Regions from separate parts of the Polaromonas sp. P1_G4 genome, predicted to be linked through region 2. Evidence: riboswitches for the same ligand, from Rfam matches in the RefSeq annotation. Region 2 holds a riboswitch; the other holds the start of a gene.
The links. Region 2 has a riboswitch for glycine ahead of gcvT (glycine cleavage system aminomethyltransferase GcvT). Riboswitches for the same ligand answer to the same signal wherever they lie in the genome.
Positions count from the first base shown of each region.

Region 1: another riboswitch for glycine. It lies ahead of AC1D1X_RS09525 (D-amino acid dehydrogenase); the one in region 2 lies ahead of gcvT (glycine cleavage system aminomethyltransferase GcvT).

Region 1 is NZ_JBFUCA010000146.1:4,200-12,649, reverse strand. Features, by position in the region: gene AC1D1X_RS09530 (GrpB family protein) at 128-664, shown strand; glycine riboswitch at 861-982, shown strand; gene AC1D1X_RS09525 (D-amino acid dehydrogenase) at 1,093-2,406, shown strand; gene AC1D1X_RS09520 (OmpW/AlkL family protein) at 2,472-3,071, opposite strand; gene AC1D1X_RS09515 (hypothetical protein) at 3,176-3,307, opposite strand; gene AC1D1X_RS09510 (DUF1737 domain-containing protein) at 3,345-3,551, shown strand; gene AC1D1X_RS09505 (hypothetical protein) at 3,551-4,135, shown strand; gene phnD (phosphate/phosphite/phosphonate ABC transporter substrate-binding protein) at 4,292-5,257, shown strand; gene AC1D1X_RS09495 (response regulator) at 5,576-7,981, opposite strand; gene AC1D1X_RS09490 (sensor histidine kinase) at 7,978-8,450, opposite strand, start outside.
Region 2 is NZ_JBFUCA010000072.1:3,537-10,999, reverse strand. Features, by position in the region: gene AC1D1X_RS05825 (acyltransferase family protein) at 1-912, shown strand, start outside; gene denD (D-erythronate dehydrogenase) at 1,221-2,246, shown strand; gene AC1D1X_RS05815 (TRAP transporter substrate-binding protein) at 2,339-3,310, shown strand; gene AC1D1X_RS05810 (TRAP transporter small permease) at 3,422-3,916, shown strand; gene AC1D1X_RS05805 (TRAP transporter large permease) at 4,056-5,333, shown strand; gene AC1D1X_RS05800 (hypothetical protein) at 5,406-5,975, shown strand; glycine riboswitch at 6,003-6,118, shown strand; glycine riboswitch at 6,140-6,243, shown strand; gene gcvT (glycine cleavage system aminomethyltransferase GcvT) at 6,299-7,459, shown strand.

The sequences.
Region 1 (8,450 bases), on a different contig from region 2:
CAATTACTGATTGGGCAAATGGCCTTTTTTATGCTTAAAACCGCCTTAAAAATGACCCCGCAAAGGATTCTGGCGTGTCGCACAGCGTTTTTTGCCCCTGCACAACAACCTGCCAGCCGTCACGCGCATGACTGACCAGGAATCGCTGCTTGCCGCTATCCACGAGGAAGTGGTCTTGCAGGCCTACAACCCGGCCTGGCCCCAGCAGTTTGTGGCTGAGCGGGACCGCCTGCTTGCGCTCTCCCCCCAGCTGCCGGCCCGCCTGATCGACATCCAGCACATCGGCAGCACGGCCGTGCCCGGCCTGGCGGCCAAACCGGTGATTGACATGCTGGCCGGTGTGGAATCAATCGCGGCGGCTGAAGCGCTTCTGGCGCCGCTGTGCGCCAACGGCTACACGACCTCCGCTGAATTCAATGCCTCGCTGTCTGACCGCAAATGGCTGATGCGCTGGGCAGAGGGGCGGCGCACGCATCACCTGCACCTGGTGGTGCACGGCGGCGAGGTGTGGGCGCAGCGCCTGCGTTTTCGCGACGCCCTGCGTTCGGACCCGGCGCTGGCGGCGCGCTATGCCGCGCTCAAGGCGGAACTGGCGGCCAGGCACCCGGGTGACCGCGAGGCCTATACCGATGCCAAAGCCGCGTTTGTGAACGCGGCCAGCTAAGGCTGAGCCGCCCTGCTTCCTACTATTAAGCCGCTGAATCAACCCGCTAGACCTGTACTGAACGCCCTATTCACGCTTGGCAAAACAGGCTTCGGTGGTAAATTCAAACCCGTTCAAGCAGGAGAGCGCTGCCCCACAAGGCAGCCACCGAAGGCGCAAACTTCCATAATCGCTCAGGTCCCGTACTGCCCGGAACACACAGCCGTCTGGAGAGACGCCGCACGCAAGGTGCAGCGCACCGAAGGAGCAAAGCCGAAGCTTGTCATCGACATCAAAGCAGCGGCTGAATCTCTCAGGTAACAAGGACAGTGGAAGCGGCCGCAAGCATGTGATGGCTTGGCGGTTGCCACGTTTCTTTTTGATTCAAGCACCCCAAGGCATTGCACTTGCGCAACTGCAATGTTCTGCTTGAATGAAAAGGAATCGTCATGAAAGTCATGGTTTTGGGAGCTGGTGTCACGGGTATCACCACGGCCTGGTATTTGGCGCAACGCGGCCATGAAGTAACGGTGGTGGAGCGCCGCAACGCGGCCGCGATGGAAACCAGTTTTGCCAACGGCGGGCAAATATCGGTGAGCCATGCGGAACCCTGGGCCAACCCGGGCGCGCCGCTCAAGGTCTTGCAATGGCTGGCGCGTGAAGATGCGCCTCTGCTCTTCAGGCTGCGCGCCGATGTGAACCAGTGGCTGTGGGGGCTGGAGTTTTTGCGCAACTGCACGCCCGCGCGTACGGCACAAAACATCAAGCAGATCGTGAACCTGGGCATGTACAGCCGCGGCGCGCTGCAAAAACTGCGCGCCGAGCTGGGCCTGCTGTACAACGCGCAGACCAAGGGCATCCTGCACTTCTATACCAGCCAGGCCGAGTACGACGCGGCGCAGGAGCCCGCACGCATCATGCGCGAGCACGGCTGCGAGCTCGACATGAAGACGGCCGACGAATGTGTGGCGATTGAGCCCGCACTGGCGCAATGCCGCGGCAGCATCGTGGGCGGCAGCATGACACCCAGCGATGAATCGGGTGACGCCCGCGCTTTTACCGCCGCGCTGGCTGCGCGTTGCGAGCAGGCCGGTGTGAAATTTTTGTACAACACCACGGTGCTGGGCCTGGACGCCGCGCAGGGGCAGCTCAATGGCGTGCAGGTGGCGATGGGCAGCGGCGAGGCCGGCGGCAAGGTCGAGATGCTGAAAGCCGATGCGTATGTGATGTGCCTGGGCGCCTTCAGCGCGCAGTGGGCCAAGGTGCTGGGGCAAAGCCTGCGCATCTACCCGGCCAAGGGTTACTCGGTCACGCTGCCAGTGATCAACGAAGCCGCTTCCTATCAGGTCAGCCTGACGGATGACGAATACAAGCTGGTGTTCTCGCGCTTTGGCAACCGCTTGCGCATTGCCGGCACGGCCGAGCTTAATGGCTACAACACCGAGCTGAACCTGGTGCGCTGCAACGCCATCGTGCGCCGTGTAAAACAACTCTTTCCCGACATGACGGACGGCGAAGGCGCGCAGTTCTGGACGGGCCTGCGGCCGGCCACACCGAGCAATGTGCCTTACATCGGCAAAAGCAAGGCCTCCAATGTCTTCCTCAACACGGGCCACGGCACGCTGGGCTGGACGCATGCCTGCGGCTCGGGCGCGGCGATTGCGGACATCGTGAGCGGGCGCGTGCCGGAAGTCGACTTTGCATTTACGGGGATGGCGGCGCCGGGGCGTGTGATGGCGTTGCCGGGGATGGCAAAGGCCTGAACCCGCGCCGCCGCAAGCGCCCGCGAGAAGAGACGCGCAAGTTTGGGCGTCTCACCCTTTTCTGCTCAAAACCGCCAGCCAAGCCCCACACCCAACAACATCGGGTCGGCCTTGAACGTGCCGATGTTGGCGCCGCCCGCGGACACGTCGGTGCGGATGTAGACCTTCTTCAGGTCGAAGTTCAGGGACAGCTGCTTGCCGAGGGGAATGTCCACGCCGACCTGCAGCGCCGGGCCCCAGCTGCTGCGTTTGATGTCCACGCCAGCCGGCAGGCTGACCGCACTGAAGCGGGTGTAGTTGACGCCCGCGCCGACATAGGGCTTGAAGGCGCCCGCACCCAGCGAGTCGAAGTGGTATTGCGCCATCAGCGTGGGCGGCAGGTGCTTGAAGCTGCCGATGGCGGTGCCGCGGGACGACAGCGTGTGCTTTTGCGGAACCGTCAGCACCAGCTCGACTGCGAAGTTGGGGTTGAGGAAATAGCTGATGTCGAACTCCGGCATCCACTTGTTGTTGATGGCCAGCCCGAGGCCGGTGCTGTCACCGTTGGCGCTGTCCAGGTGGACGGCGCGCGCTCGGACCAGCCAGGGGCCTTCAGCGGTTTGGGCAAAAGCGGCACCCGACAAAAGGGTGCAGAGGGCAGCGGCGGCAATGATTTGCTTTTTCATGGGTAAGTAACAGAAGAGACGGGAACATTCCCGTCATTGATTGGAGCCGTACGGCCCGTTGGGCGGCTTGATCTGGCGCAAATGCGGCCCAGCCGTCAACGCAATCAGCGCAAACCTTGCGGCAGCTCAAATAGGGGTAGCGCCTTCGGTGGCTGGCGGGCGCCCGGATCCTGCGTGTCGGCGCGCACTACCTCCGCGGTCACGACCAACAACACCTGCAGCATCTGCACGGACACGGTAATATCGCCCTCCGTTCATCAGCCGCTTGCCGCCATGACATCACCCGCCACCACGCCCCCCGACGGTCTTCCCACCTACAGGCTCCTTACCGGCCCGGATGACGCGAGCTTTTGCCGCCGGGTGAGTGAGGTGCTTGCCATGGGTTACGAGCTTTACGGCTCGCCGGCGGCGACCTTCAATGGCGAGAACGTGATCGTGGCGCAGGCGGTGCTGTGGCCTTCGCTGCGCAAGGCCGGCTGATGAGCCCTGCGCTGCCCCTGAACCCCGCAACGCTCCAGGCCATGGCGGATTTTCCGCGCCAGCTGGAGCAGTTCTACGACGCGATTCCTGAAAGCCACAAGCGCTGGACGCCGCCGTCGTGGGAAGGCATTCCGAGCGAAAACTTCACGGCCCTCGCGCAGATCTGCCACATCAGGGACATCGAGATTGACGGCTATCACGTGCGGTTTCAGCGCACCTTGTCAGAGGCCAGCCCCGTGCTGGAATCACTGGACGGCTACGTGCTGGAAAAGCAACGCGACTACGCGGCCGCTGATGCGCAAGAGGCCATCGCGGCGTTTCGGGCAGCGCGCACCCGGACGATGGCCATGCTGTCGGGCATCACGCCCGGGCAACTTGGCCGTACGGCACCTGGCCGGGCTGCAATGGCTGCTCGGCAAAATCGACGCCTCGCTCGCCGCTTGAGGCGTCCGCCGCCCCCCCCCCCCCGCCGCACAGCACGCGCGTATCCTGAGGCGCAGTATTCGCCGCCGCCCAGGCGCTTACAGGTTGCCAGCGCCATCTTTTCAATGAAAAAACAACAGCCTCTGACGCAGATACGCTGATTTATGTCACGAAGGTATTCATTCGAATGTAACAAAAAGTTCGTTTTGATGCACCGTCATGCACACTGATTGGGCTGGGAACGCGGTTTGTGCGGCCAAGGGCACACAAACCGGCATTCCTGCGTATCGGTTTCATAGACAACTGGAGTGATCAAGATGAAGTTTTATCTGCGCCATGCCGCAATATTGGCCAGCGCCGCTTGCGCCCTGGGTTCAGCAACAGCCCAGACCGACGAGGCAAAGCCTGCACGCAAGGCGAAAGCTGCGGCTGCTACCCCCGCGCCCGAAAAATATTCCGGCCCACGCGAAAAAATGGTCGTGGCCATGCCCAAGACCTATGGCAAGAGCGAAACCATGGCCTTGTGGGGCGACTACTTCAGCCACCTGTCACGCTGCGGAAACATCGACCTGCAAAACGCGCAAGGCGAATCGATGGACAAGACCAGCAACATCGACATCCTCGGTGAAAAAGAGCTGATTGAAGGTATCTCGGCCGGCAAGGTCCAGCTGGCACAGGTCAACCCCGGCCTGGCTGCGCAGTTGGTCACCGCCGGCCAGCCGGCGCCGTTTGGCGTTCCGGGCAACAAGGCCACGGGCCTGCGCAACTCCTACAAACTGATTCTGATCACCCGCATCGACAGCCCGTACAGGGAACCGAAGGACCTGATTGGCAAGAAAATCGCGCACACCACACCCACCTCCAACTCGGGCAACCTCGCGCCGCGCGCGCTGTTCCCGGCGCTGGGCCTGACGCCGGACAAGGACTACGAAGTCGTGTTCTCCAACGGCCACGAGCGCTCCGTCACGGGCGTGATGCATGGTTTTTATCCGGCCGCAGCTGTGGCCAGCGATTTGTACCAGCGCATGGTCGTCAAGGGTGACGTCAAGGGCTCGAGCATTCGCACGATCTGGGAAAGCCCGCCCTTCATGACGGAAACCTGGACCATGAGCAAGGACGTTTCGCCCGAACTGCAGGCACGCGTGAAGAAATGCTCGTTCAGCTACAGCTTCTCGCCCACACTGAAAAAGCAGCTGCCCGGCAACGACACATTCCTGCCCATCAACTTTGATCGCGATTTCGCGACGGTGATGCAGGTCTACCGCGCCAGTCAAAAGAAGTAAGGCCCCCACGGTCGCTCACTTCGTGTAGCTCCCTGCCCCCCGAGGGGGCCGCCCGCCTGCGGTCTGGCAAAGCCGAAAAATTGGTGCACCCCTATCGGGCTCACTGCGTGTAGCCCTTTTCCCCTTGCAGGGGACGGTGCCTGCGGCCCGGCAAAGCCGGTTCCACGGCATCCGCTGGCGTGAAGAGTCCAATGGCGTAACTAACAGGGGTATTCCACCAGCGGGGGCCGAGGGTCCGGCTTCGCCGGCCCCAGGCGCCGCCCCCTCGAGGGGGGAACAGGCTACACGCCAGTGAGCCTGGACGGGGGTGGATCTATTTCAGGCGCTTAGAGGTGGGTGAACCGTCCCCCACAGGCTTTCATCGAGCACCCGCTGCAGGGTGCGGATCAACTGCTCGTTGGAAGTGTGTGCCTTCACTAGTACCGCTTCTGCGCGCTGGCTTTGCTTCGGCTCCACATCGTGCGCAGAAAACACGACCACTGGCGGCACGATGTCCAGTGCTTCAATGGTGTCCAGCAGCCCCCAGCCCGAGCCGTCTTTCAACGTCAGGTCGAGCAGCACCAGGTCGTAGCGGCGGCGCGCAAGCTGGTCGCGTGCCTCGCGCAGCGTGGCGGCAAATTCGAAGGTGGCAAAGTCCTGGGCAATGGCGGCGGCAATGCGCTGTATGTCGAGGTCGTCCTCGACATGCAGAATGCGCGGCCGGCCTTCGGCCATGTTACCGATGGCACGGTGCAAACTGAGGATCAGGAGGTTCTCGTCGATGGGTTTTTCCAGCCATGTTGAAACCGCCAGCGGCTGGGTATTGAACTCGAGCTCGCCTTCTTCAGCATTTGCTGAAACCACCACGATCGGCAGGTCTTTCGTCGCCTCTTCGCGGCGCAGTGCCCGGATCAGGCTGATGCCGTCCTGGTCGGGCAGGTTCAGGTCGACCGTCATGGCAGCGTAGGGCATCAGCATGACTTGCTCCAGCGCCTGCCCTGCGCTGTGCACCATGTCCGAGTCAAAGCCGCCTTTATCAAGCATCAGGTTGATCAGGCGGGCAATGTCGGGATCGTCTTCGCAGACCAGGATGAGCGGCCTGGTCGCTGCGCCGGACCTGATGCTGGTCTGAATCGGCGCCGGCACCGCCTCGGGCAGCTCAAAGAAGAAAACAGTTCCGACGCCGGTTTCCGTCGTGAACCCGATTTGGCCGCCCATCCGCTCCACGATGGCACGCGAGATGTTCAGGCCCAGGCCCGTACCACCCATTTTTCGGGTGTCCGATGTGTCGGCTTGCGAGAATTTCTGAAAGATGCGCTTTCGGAACTCTTCGGGAATGCCGGGGCCGCTGTCGGCGACTTCCACCCGGACCCTGCCGCTCTTGCACAGCAGCCGGACTTCCACACGGGACTGGGCCGGCGCGAATTTCACCGCGTTGGACAACAGGTTGGTAATGACCTGGGTCAGCCTGTCGCTGTCGACGCTGACCCTTACCGCTTCTGCCGGGGCATCCAGAACCAGCTTGACGTTGTGCTGGCCTGCGAAGCCTTCGTTGGCCGTCAGGGCTTGCGTCAGCAAAGGTTGCAGTTCCATCTGCTGGAAGTCAAACCGCATTTTTCCGGATTCGATTTTTTCGCTGTCAAGAATGTCGTTGATCAACCTGATGAGCCGTTCGCAATTGTTGGTAGCGATGCCGACCAGGTTTTTGGCCATGGCCGGCAGCTCACCGGCCACGCCGCCGGCGATCAGGCCCAGTGAGCCGCGAATGGAGGTCAGCGGGGTGCGCAACTCATGACTGACGGTAGAGACAAACTCACTCTTCATGCGGTCAATGCGCTTGAGTTCGGTCACATCGGTGCCCAGCGAGAAGAAGCCGACAACCTTGCCTTCGTCCTCGTTTTCGCCGTAGCGTGGAAAGTACTGCATGACGTAGTCGCGCAGCTGGCCATCCGACGTGGCCTGCGTGCGGTCGTATTGCGCCGCGTAACCAGCGAGCGCCTCTTCAATCTTGCCCCGCTCTTTTTCGTGGAGCTCGTCGCCCATCAGCTCACGCATGGTCTTGCCGTGGATCTGGTCGTGCTTCAGGCCAAGAACTTCTTCGTAGGCAAGGTTATGGAACTGAAAGCGCTGTTCGGCGTCGATATAGGCAATCAAGGCGGGCACGCTGTCCGTGATCTGGCGCAGTTGTGATTCGCTGTCATGCAAGGCGCGGGTGCGCTCCTGCACGGCCTCCTCCAGGCCGCTCACCTGCGCTGCCGCCTGCTGCGCCAGCTCCCATTTGGTGGTCAGCATTCTTGCCAGCTGGCTGACTTCAACCGGATCAAATGGTTTTTTCAGAATCAGGAGGCGATCCCGGGCCTCCAGCCGCGCGAACACATCTTCCCAGGCGTGGTCGGAGTAGGCGGTGCAGATGACGATCTGTACCTTTGGATCAACGCGCCAGAGCCGTTCGATGGTCTCCACACCATCCCAGCCCGGCGGCATGCGCATGTCCACAAAGGCCATGGCATAGGGCCGCCCGGCCCGAACGGATGCCTCGACCTTGTCCAGACCCTCACGTCCCTGGTAGGCCGAGTCCAGCTCAAAGCCATCATCGGACACCGGTGCGGCGTCGCCAAACAACAGGGCTTCGGCATCGTCCAGGTCATGCGCAACCGGTCTGGACGCAAGAATTTTCCGGAAGTCTTCGTGGATGGACGGCATGTCGTCGATCAGCAAAATGCGCCGGTTCTGCAGTTGAGTCATGGCTGGCTCCTGTGTTTTTTCGCATCAGCCGGGCTTTCATCGGGCGAGTGTTGCCGCACAGGCGATGGTATGGTGAAGAAAAATGTGGCACCTTGCCCCACCGCCCCTTCGGCCCAGATACGACCGCCGTGACGGGAAATGATCCGGTGAGCGCTTGCCAGCCCGATTCCCATCCCTGCAAACTCACCCGGTGAATGCAGGCGCTGGAAGGTACCGAACAATTTGTCCGCGTACGTCATGTCAAACCCGACGCCGTTATCACGGACAAAATAAACTGTACTTTCGTTGTCGGGGTGCTGCGCCCCAACCCAGATCTCGGGGGCAGTGGCATGGACGGTGAACTTCCATGCATTGGAAATAAGGTTTTCCATTACCTGGCACAGCAACGCGGAGTCACCCACAGCGACAAGGTTGGGCGTTATGTGGACTTTCACATCCCGCGCGGTATTGCGTTTCTGGCAGTCACCGC
Region 2 (7,463 bases):
GTGGGCCTGAAGGTTCCGGAGGGGCACTGGTTGCAGATGTTCAATGAAGGGCTGGCCTATATCCGCATGCCGCTCTTCTCTTTCATCTCAGGCTATGTGTCTGCATTTCGCCCCTCTGAAGGCAATGCTGCTGAATTCATTAAAGGCAAGGTCCGGCGGCTGCTGCTCCCCCTGATTACGGTGGGAACTATTTTTGCCGTCGTGCAGGCCTTCACGCCAGGCGCCAACTCATCGGTCAACCAGTGGTGGCTGTTGCACATTGAGCCCGTGGGGCACTTCTGGTTTCTTGAAGCGCTTTTTATTGTCTTCCTGGTTGTTCTGCTGCTGGAACACCTCAACGCACTTTCTACTGCGACCGGATTTGCAGTGGCTTGGGCGCTCAGCGCGGTGCTGTTTGACTACTTCAGCCCACCCAACTATTTCGCCGCCCGCGGCGCTGTTTACCTTCTGCCTTTTTTCCTGGCCGGGCTTGCCTGCAAACGATTTGACATCGGGACGCCAACGGCCCGGCTTGTGGCGGCGGCCGTATTTATTTGCGCCGCTACCGGGGCCATGCTTTTTCCGCAATTTTCCGAGCAGGGAAGTTCTGTGGCCGCACTGGCGCTCGGCGTCTCAAGCGCCTTTCTTCTTTTGCGGAGTGGCTGGAGTTTCGCGCCCCTGGCCTACATTGGATCCTTCTCATTTGCGATTTACCTGCTGCATGTTTTTTTTACGGCAGCGAGCCGTATCGCCTTCAGGAAATTGGGTATCACGGACACCTATGTCCTGATGACGCTGGGACTCGCCGCCGGGATTGCTGGCCCCGTCGTATCCGCGCTGCTTATCAGCCGGCACGCAGGCCTGAATCTGTGGCTGCTGGGAACTGTGCCGGGCAAGCCGAAAACCAATCCGAAGCCCGTGGTAGCAGCCTGAAGGATCGGGGCTCGAGCCAGCGGCCCATTTCATTCGGGCGCCAAGCCGCTCATCACTGGCGGCGTCCTGGCGCCCCAATCAGTGACTCTGCCGCCGCGGCGAATCCTGAACGGCTCGAACGTCGGAGCAGAAGCCGTGCCGCCGGAGTTGCACGATACTTTTCTCCGAGCATCTTCCAAATCAGCACCATCTGGCGGCTGCATGGAACGACTCCTCTTTCGAACTAAACTGCCTCACGTACCGCAGGCAATCGGACCGGCGCGGGCATGCCGGCGAGTAACCAACAAAAAGATAGAGACAACATACCCATGAATATCGTCATCACCGGCGGCGCCGGATTTCTCGGGGCCAGGCTGGCCCGGCAACTTCTGGACGCGGGGCAATTGGCTCTTGCGGGCAGCGCACCGCAAACCATCCGGACAGTGACACTGGTTGACAGGGTGGCGCCGCCGGCCGCGCTGGCCGCGGACAACCGCATTCGAACCATCACCGGCGATCTGAGCCGGCTGCTGGAAGACGGTCATCCGCAAGCACTCGTGGTGACAGAAAAAGACACGCTGATATTCCATCTGGCGGCGGCAGTCAGCGGTGAATGCGAAGCGGATTTCGACCTTGGCATGCGCAGCAATGTCGATGCTACGCGTGCGCTGCTGCAGGCGTGCCGTGCCCTGAATACATCGCCCACCGTCGTATTCGCCAGTTCGCTTGCAGTGTTTGGCAATTCACCCGAGCAACCACTCCCGGCGGTCATCGATGACAGAACGCTGCCCACACCGCAGAACAGCTACGGCATCCAGAAATTTATCGGTGAACAACTGGTGGCTGATTACGCGCGCAAGGGCTTCATACGCGGGCGCAATGTGCGTCTGATGACGGTGAGCGTGCGGCCCGGAAAACCCAACGGTGCGGCATCGAGCTTTCTCAGCGGCATTATTCGGGAACCCCTTGCGGGAACGAGGGCACAGTGCCCTGTTCCTCCCGAAACGGCCGTGGCTCTTGCGTCGCCCGGACGTACGGTGGAGGGATTGATTCGTGCTTCAGAGGCTACCGACACCGAATGGGGCGCCCGCACAGCCGTCAACCTGCCGGCCCTCAAGACAACGGTCGGTGAAATGGCGCAGGCGTTGGCCCGGGTGGCCGGCAAAGATGCGGCGGGACTGATCGACTGGGTGTACGACCCTGTCATCGCAAGAATCGTGGGCAACTGGCCCGCCGATATCGACGCAGCACGCGCGCGGTCGCTGGGCCTGCTGCCTGACAGTGATTTTGAAAGCATCATCGCGGCGTACTTAAGCGAAAACCCGCGCACGACCGCAGATGCATCGCGGCAATAATGCGTGTGCTTATGGTCGGAAAATCCTGATGCAGAACCGGCCCCAGTCGTCCACAAAATTCCCGGCCCGATCACTCAACGGAGACAAACAACATGAAGCTTTCAAAACTGATTATCGGTATGACGCTCGCAGCGGGATTCATGGCGTCTGCAAATGCACAGACCACCATGAAAATCAGCATTTCCACGGCCCAGAATTCGCATCAGGGCATTGCCATCGACACTTTTGCCAAAGAAGTCGAGAAACGCACAGCAGGCCGCTACAAAGTCCAGACCTTCTACAACGGGGCCCTGGGCGGCGAACGCGAATCCATCGAGGCCGTGCAGCTGGGCACCCAGGAGCTGGCCTTCTCCTCCACCGGCCCCGTACCCAATTTTGTCCCCGAGACCAAGATCCTCGACGTTCCCTTCCTGTTCCGGGACAAGGCGCACGCGCGCGCCGTGCTGGACGGCCCTATCGGCCAGAATCTCCTGACCAAATTCGATGCCAAGGGCTTCAAGGCGCTGGCCTGGGCCGAAAACGGTTTTCGGCACATGACCAACAGCAAGCGGGACGTGAAAGTTCCGGAGGACCTGAAGGGACTGAAGATGCGCACCATGGAAAATCCGGTGCATATCGCTGCGTACAAAGGCCTGGGCATCATCACCACGCCCATGGCTTTTCCCGAAGTATTCACGGCGCTGCAGCAAGGCACGGTCGACGGCCAGGAAAATCCCCTGTCTGTGATCATGTCCGCCAAGTTCGACCAGGTGCAAAAGCACCTTTCACTGACCGGCCACGTTTACTCACCTTGCATTTTCTTGATGAACAAAGCGGCCTTCGACAAGCTCAGCGCTGCCGACAAGACAGCCTTCGTTGATGCCGCCAAGGAAGCGACCAAGGCGAACCGGGCCCGCGTGGACCAGGACGATGCCAACGGTGTAGCCGAGCTGCGCAGCAAAGGCATGACCGTGATCGAAAACGTCGACAAGGCGAAGTTCGTGGCAACGCTGGCGCCGGTCAACGCTGAATTTGAAAAGCAGTTCGGCAAAGCCAACATCGACGCGATCAGGAACTACAAGTAAACCGTACCGCAACTATTTTGCTACTTTTTTTGTAGCTGCTTACGCCCGCCGCCATTGGTCTGCGGGCGTTTTCATTGCAATTCTCAATTCTCCTCATGTATCGGCGCATCCATGAAACAAGCTTTTCTCCAACTTGAACGGTGGACCACCGGCTTCTCCATGCTGGTGGCCTGCGTGATGCTGGTCATCGCATCGGGGCTCGGTGTGTTCCAGATCCTGACGCGTTTTGTCTTCGAGCAGCCTGCAGAGTGGAGTGAAATTCTGATCCGCCTCAGCCTGATCTGGATGGTCTTTATGGGAATTCCCATGGCTTTCCGCCAGGGCGCCATGGTCAGCGTGGATGTGCTCTACCGCTGGAGCCCACCCCGCATCCAGCGGGTGCTGGACTGGCTGGTCTGCATCGCCGCTCTGGCCCTCGTCGCAGTCATCGTCTGGTGGGGCTGGGACTATTCCCTTCGCGGGCGTGTGCAGTCCATGGCCGGCCTTGAATCCATTTCCATGTTCTGGGGTTATGTGGCCATGCCGATCGGCGGCATGTTCTGCGTGATCGGCATCATCGGCAACCTGATTGACACGCAGCGCAATGAACTGGAGACAGCACAATGAAAACCCAAGATGGATTTCACCCCGTTCAAGCAGGGGCCGCGGAACCGGCTTTGCCGGGCCGCAGGCCGGCGGACCCTTTCCCCGTGCAAGGGGCAGGGAACGGCCGCAGGCTCAAAGTGAGTGACCGTGGGGGCCAAGAATGACCGCGGTAATGATCTCGACCATGGTGCTGTGCTTTGCACTCACCGTTTCCGTGGCCGTTTCCATCGGCCTGGCGTCCATCTTCGGTATCCAGGCGTCCAACGCCAACATGCTGATTTCAGTCAAGGAGATGTTCTCCTCGATCAACAAGTTTCCGCTGGCCGCCATTCCCTTCTTCATCCTGGCCGGCAACCTGATGGAAACCGGCGGCATCTCGCGCCGGCTGGTCGAATTCGCCAAAAGCATTGTGGGAGGCGTGCAAGGCGGTCTGCCCATGACCTGCGTGCTGACTTGCATGATTTTTGCGGCAGTGTCCGGCTCCTCTGTGGCCACCACTTTCGCCATAGGCGCCATCCTGATACCGGCACTCATCAAGCACGGCTACCCTACCGCTTACGCTGCGGCCCTGCAGGCCACCAGCGCAGAACTGGGCGTGATTATTCCGCCGTCCATCCCCATGATTCTTTATGGCGTGAGCGCCGAGGTCTCGATCGGCGAACTCTTCATTGCCGGCTTCGGCCCGGGGCTTTTAATCGGCGGCGCATTGATGCTGTTCGTGCACCTGTACTGCCGCTGGAAGGGCTGGGGCAAACAGGACGGTGACGGCCGCCTGAGCTTTGGTAAGGCGACCTGGCAGGCGGGCTGGGCATTGCTGATGCCGGTGATTATTCTGGGCGGGATTTATGGCGGAATTTTCACGCCGACCGAAGCCTCTGCCGTGGCGGTGTTTTATGCGCTGGTCGTGGGCATCGTGATCTACCGCGAGATCAAGCTGGCCGACCTGTACGTCATCCTGCGCAAATCGGTGCTCTCCAGTGCCGTGATCATGTTCATCATCGCCAATGCCGGGTTGTTCGCCTTCCTGATCACCCGGGCCGGCGTGCCGGACGCCATAGGCCACTGGCTGGAAGCCGTGCTGCAGTCGCCCGCCCTCTTCCTGTTGGGCGTCAACGCGGCGCTATTCATCATCGGCATGTTCATTGAAACCAGCGCAGCCATCATCGTGCTGGCGCCCATCCTGGCGCCAGTGGCAGTGCATTTCGGCATTGACCCGGTGCACTTCGGGCTGGTGATGGTGGTCAACCTTGCGCTGGGCATGATCACGCCGCCATTCGGCGTGAACCTGTTTGCAGCCTGCACCGTCGCCAGGATATCGCTGGACCGCATCGTGACCCACCTGCTCCCGTTTGTATTGGTGATACTGGCTTGCCTGATGGTGATCACTTACGTCCCGCAGCTGTCGCTGGCTCTGCGGGATCTCGTCTACGCAAAATAGCTTTTCGGACAGGATTCACGAGGCTGTCATTTTCAGCAGCCATGCTCGGGGTTTCATTTCAGGATGAAATCCATGCAGCTTCACAAAACCGACCGTGCCCGTGCCGAGCTCAAGCCCGGCGTGAGAACGCTAGGCCAGCGCGAGCGCACCCTGCTGCTGATGGCCGACGGCAGCAAGTCGGCCCAGGACTTCCGCCCGCTGTTTGAGGGCGACGGCGAAGCCATTGCCCTGCGCCTTTTGCGCGACGGCTTTCTGGAAGCCCATCCCGGCAAGACGTCCGCGCCGGCAAAAAACCCTGCGCCTGCACCCGCCCAAACACTCACGCCGGCGCAGTTACAGAACTTTCCCAGCCCCGAAACCACCCAGGCCATTCAGGTCTCTGCCGATCAATTTGAAGGCAAGCGCTCGCTTGCCACAACCCGGATGTTCCTGTTCGACATCTGCGAACGCATGTTCGCCCGGCGCAACCCGGAGATGGCCGAGCGCTTTCGCGAAGCGCTGCGCAATGCCAAAGACCGCGAGACCATGCTCAGCGCCTCGCGCGAAATGATCGAGGAAATCGAAAAAATCGCGGGCCACGAGCGCGCCGACTCCATCAGCGAGCGCATCGCCATGCTGCTGCCGCAGCACCAGGCCGCCTGATCGAGCCGACAGCGGCTTCCGTTACACTCAGCGGTGTCAGGAGAGAGTTTTCCTCGCGAAAACCGCCGAAGGCGCACGAGCACCRGGGGGGCACCCCCCTTGAGTAGCACTGAACGCTCAGGCAAAAGGACTGGCAACCGCCCTGCGGCGCACCACGCGGCAAGGCGTTCCCTACTGGAGAGAGGCCGCCTTTCACGGGCAGCCCACCGAAGGAGCAAGCCTGCATCGCCGGGTGAATCTCTCAGGTAAAGTGGACAGCAGGGGCAGCCCATGGATTGAGAACAAGTTCTTGCCATGACCGTMTTTGCCCCCTGGAGAATGCCTTGTCCGATTCGTCCACCTCTTCCGCCGCCCCCGAAACCTTGTTGAAAACGCCCCTGCATGACCTGCATGTGGAGCTTGGCGCGCGCATGGTGCCTTTCGCGGGCTATTCGATGCCAGTGCAGTACCCCGCGGGCCTGATGGCGGAACACCACCACACACGCCAGGCTGCCGGCCTTTTTGACGTGTCCCACATGGGCCAGCTACGCCTGGTGGGTGCTGATGCCGCAGTCGCGCTGGAATCCCTGATACCCGTTGATGTGATCGACCTGCCCGCCGGCAAGCAGCGCTACGGCCTGCTGTTGAACGACGACGGCGGCATCATCGACGACCTGATGTTCTTCAACCGTGACTATGCGAACGGCGGCGACCTGTTTGTCATCGTCAACGGTGCGTGCAAGGCGGGCGACATCGCGCACATCCAGGCCAAAATCGGTTCGCGCTGCGAAGTCATCCCCATGCCCGAGATGGCTCTGATGGCACTGCAGGGCCCGCAGGCCGTCACGGCCTTGCAGCGACTGGCGCCAGGCGTCGAAAAGCTGGTGTTCATGACCGGCGGGCGCTTCACCGTGGCCGGCTGCGACTGCTTCATCACCCGCAGCGGCTACACCGGTGAAGATGGCTTTGAAGTCTCGGTGCCTGCTTCGCAAGCTGACGCACTCGCACGCGCGCTGCTCGCGCAACCTGAAGTCAAACCCATCGGCCTGGGCGCGCGCAATTCGCTGCGGCTGGAAGCGGGCCTGTGCCTCTATGGCAACGACATTGACACCACCACCACGCCGGTGGAGGCCAACCTCAACTGGGCCATGCAAAAGATCCGCCGCACGGGTGGCGCACGTGCCGGCGGCTTTCCGGGTGCGGACAAAATCCTGGCCCAACTGGCAGACCCCGCCCTACTCACCCGCAAGCGTATCGGCCTGGTGGCGCTGGAGCGCGTTCCTGTACGCGACCACACCGAACTGCAAAGCACCGACGGCATGGCTATCGGCGAAGTCACCAGCGGTTTGTTGGGCCCCACCATCAACCAGCCCGTCGCCATGGGTTACATCAAACCTGAGTTCGCTGCGCTAGGCACACGCGTGAACGCCATCGTGCGCGGCAAGCCGGTGCCCATGGAAGTGGTCGCCATGCCTTTCGTTCCCGCCCGCTACTACCGCGGTTAAGCAC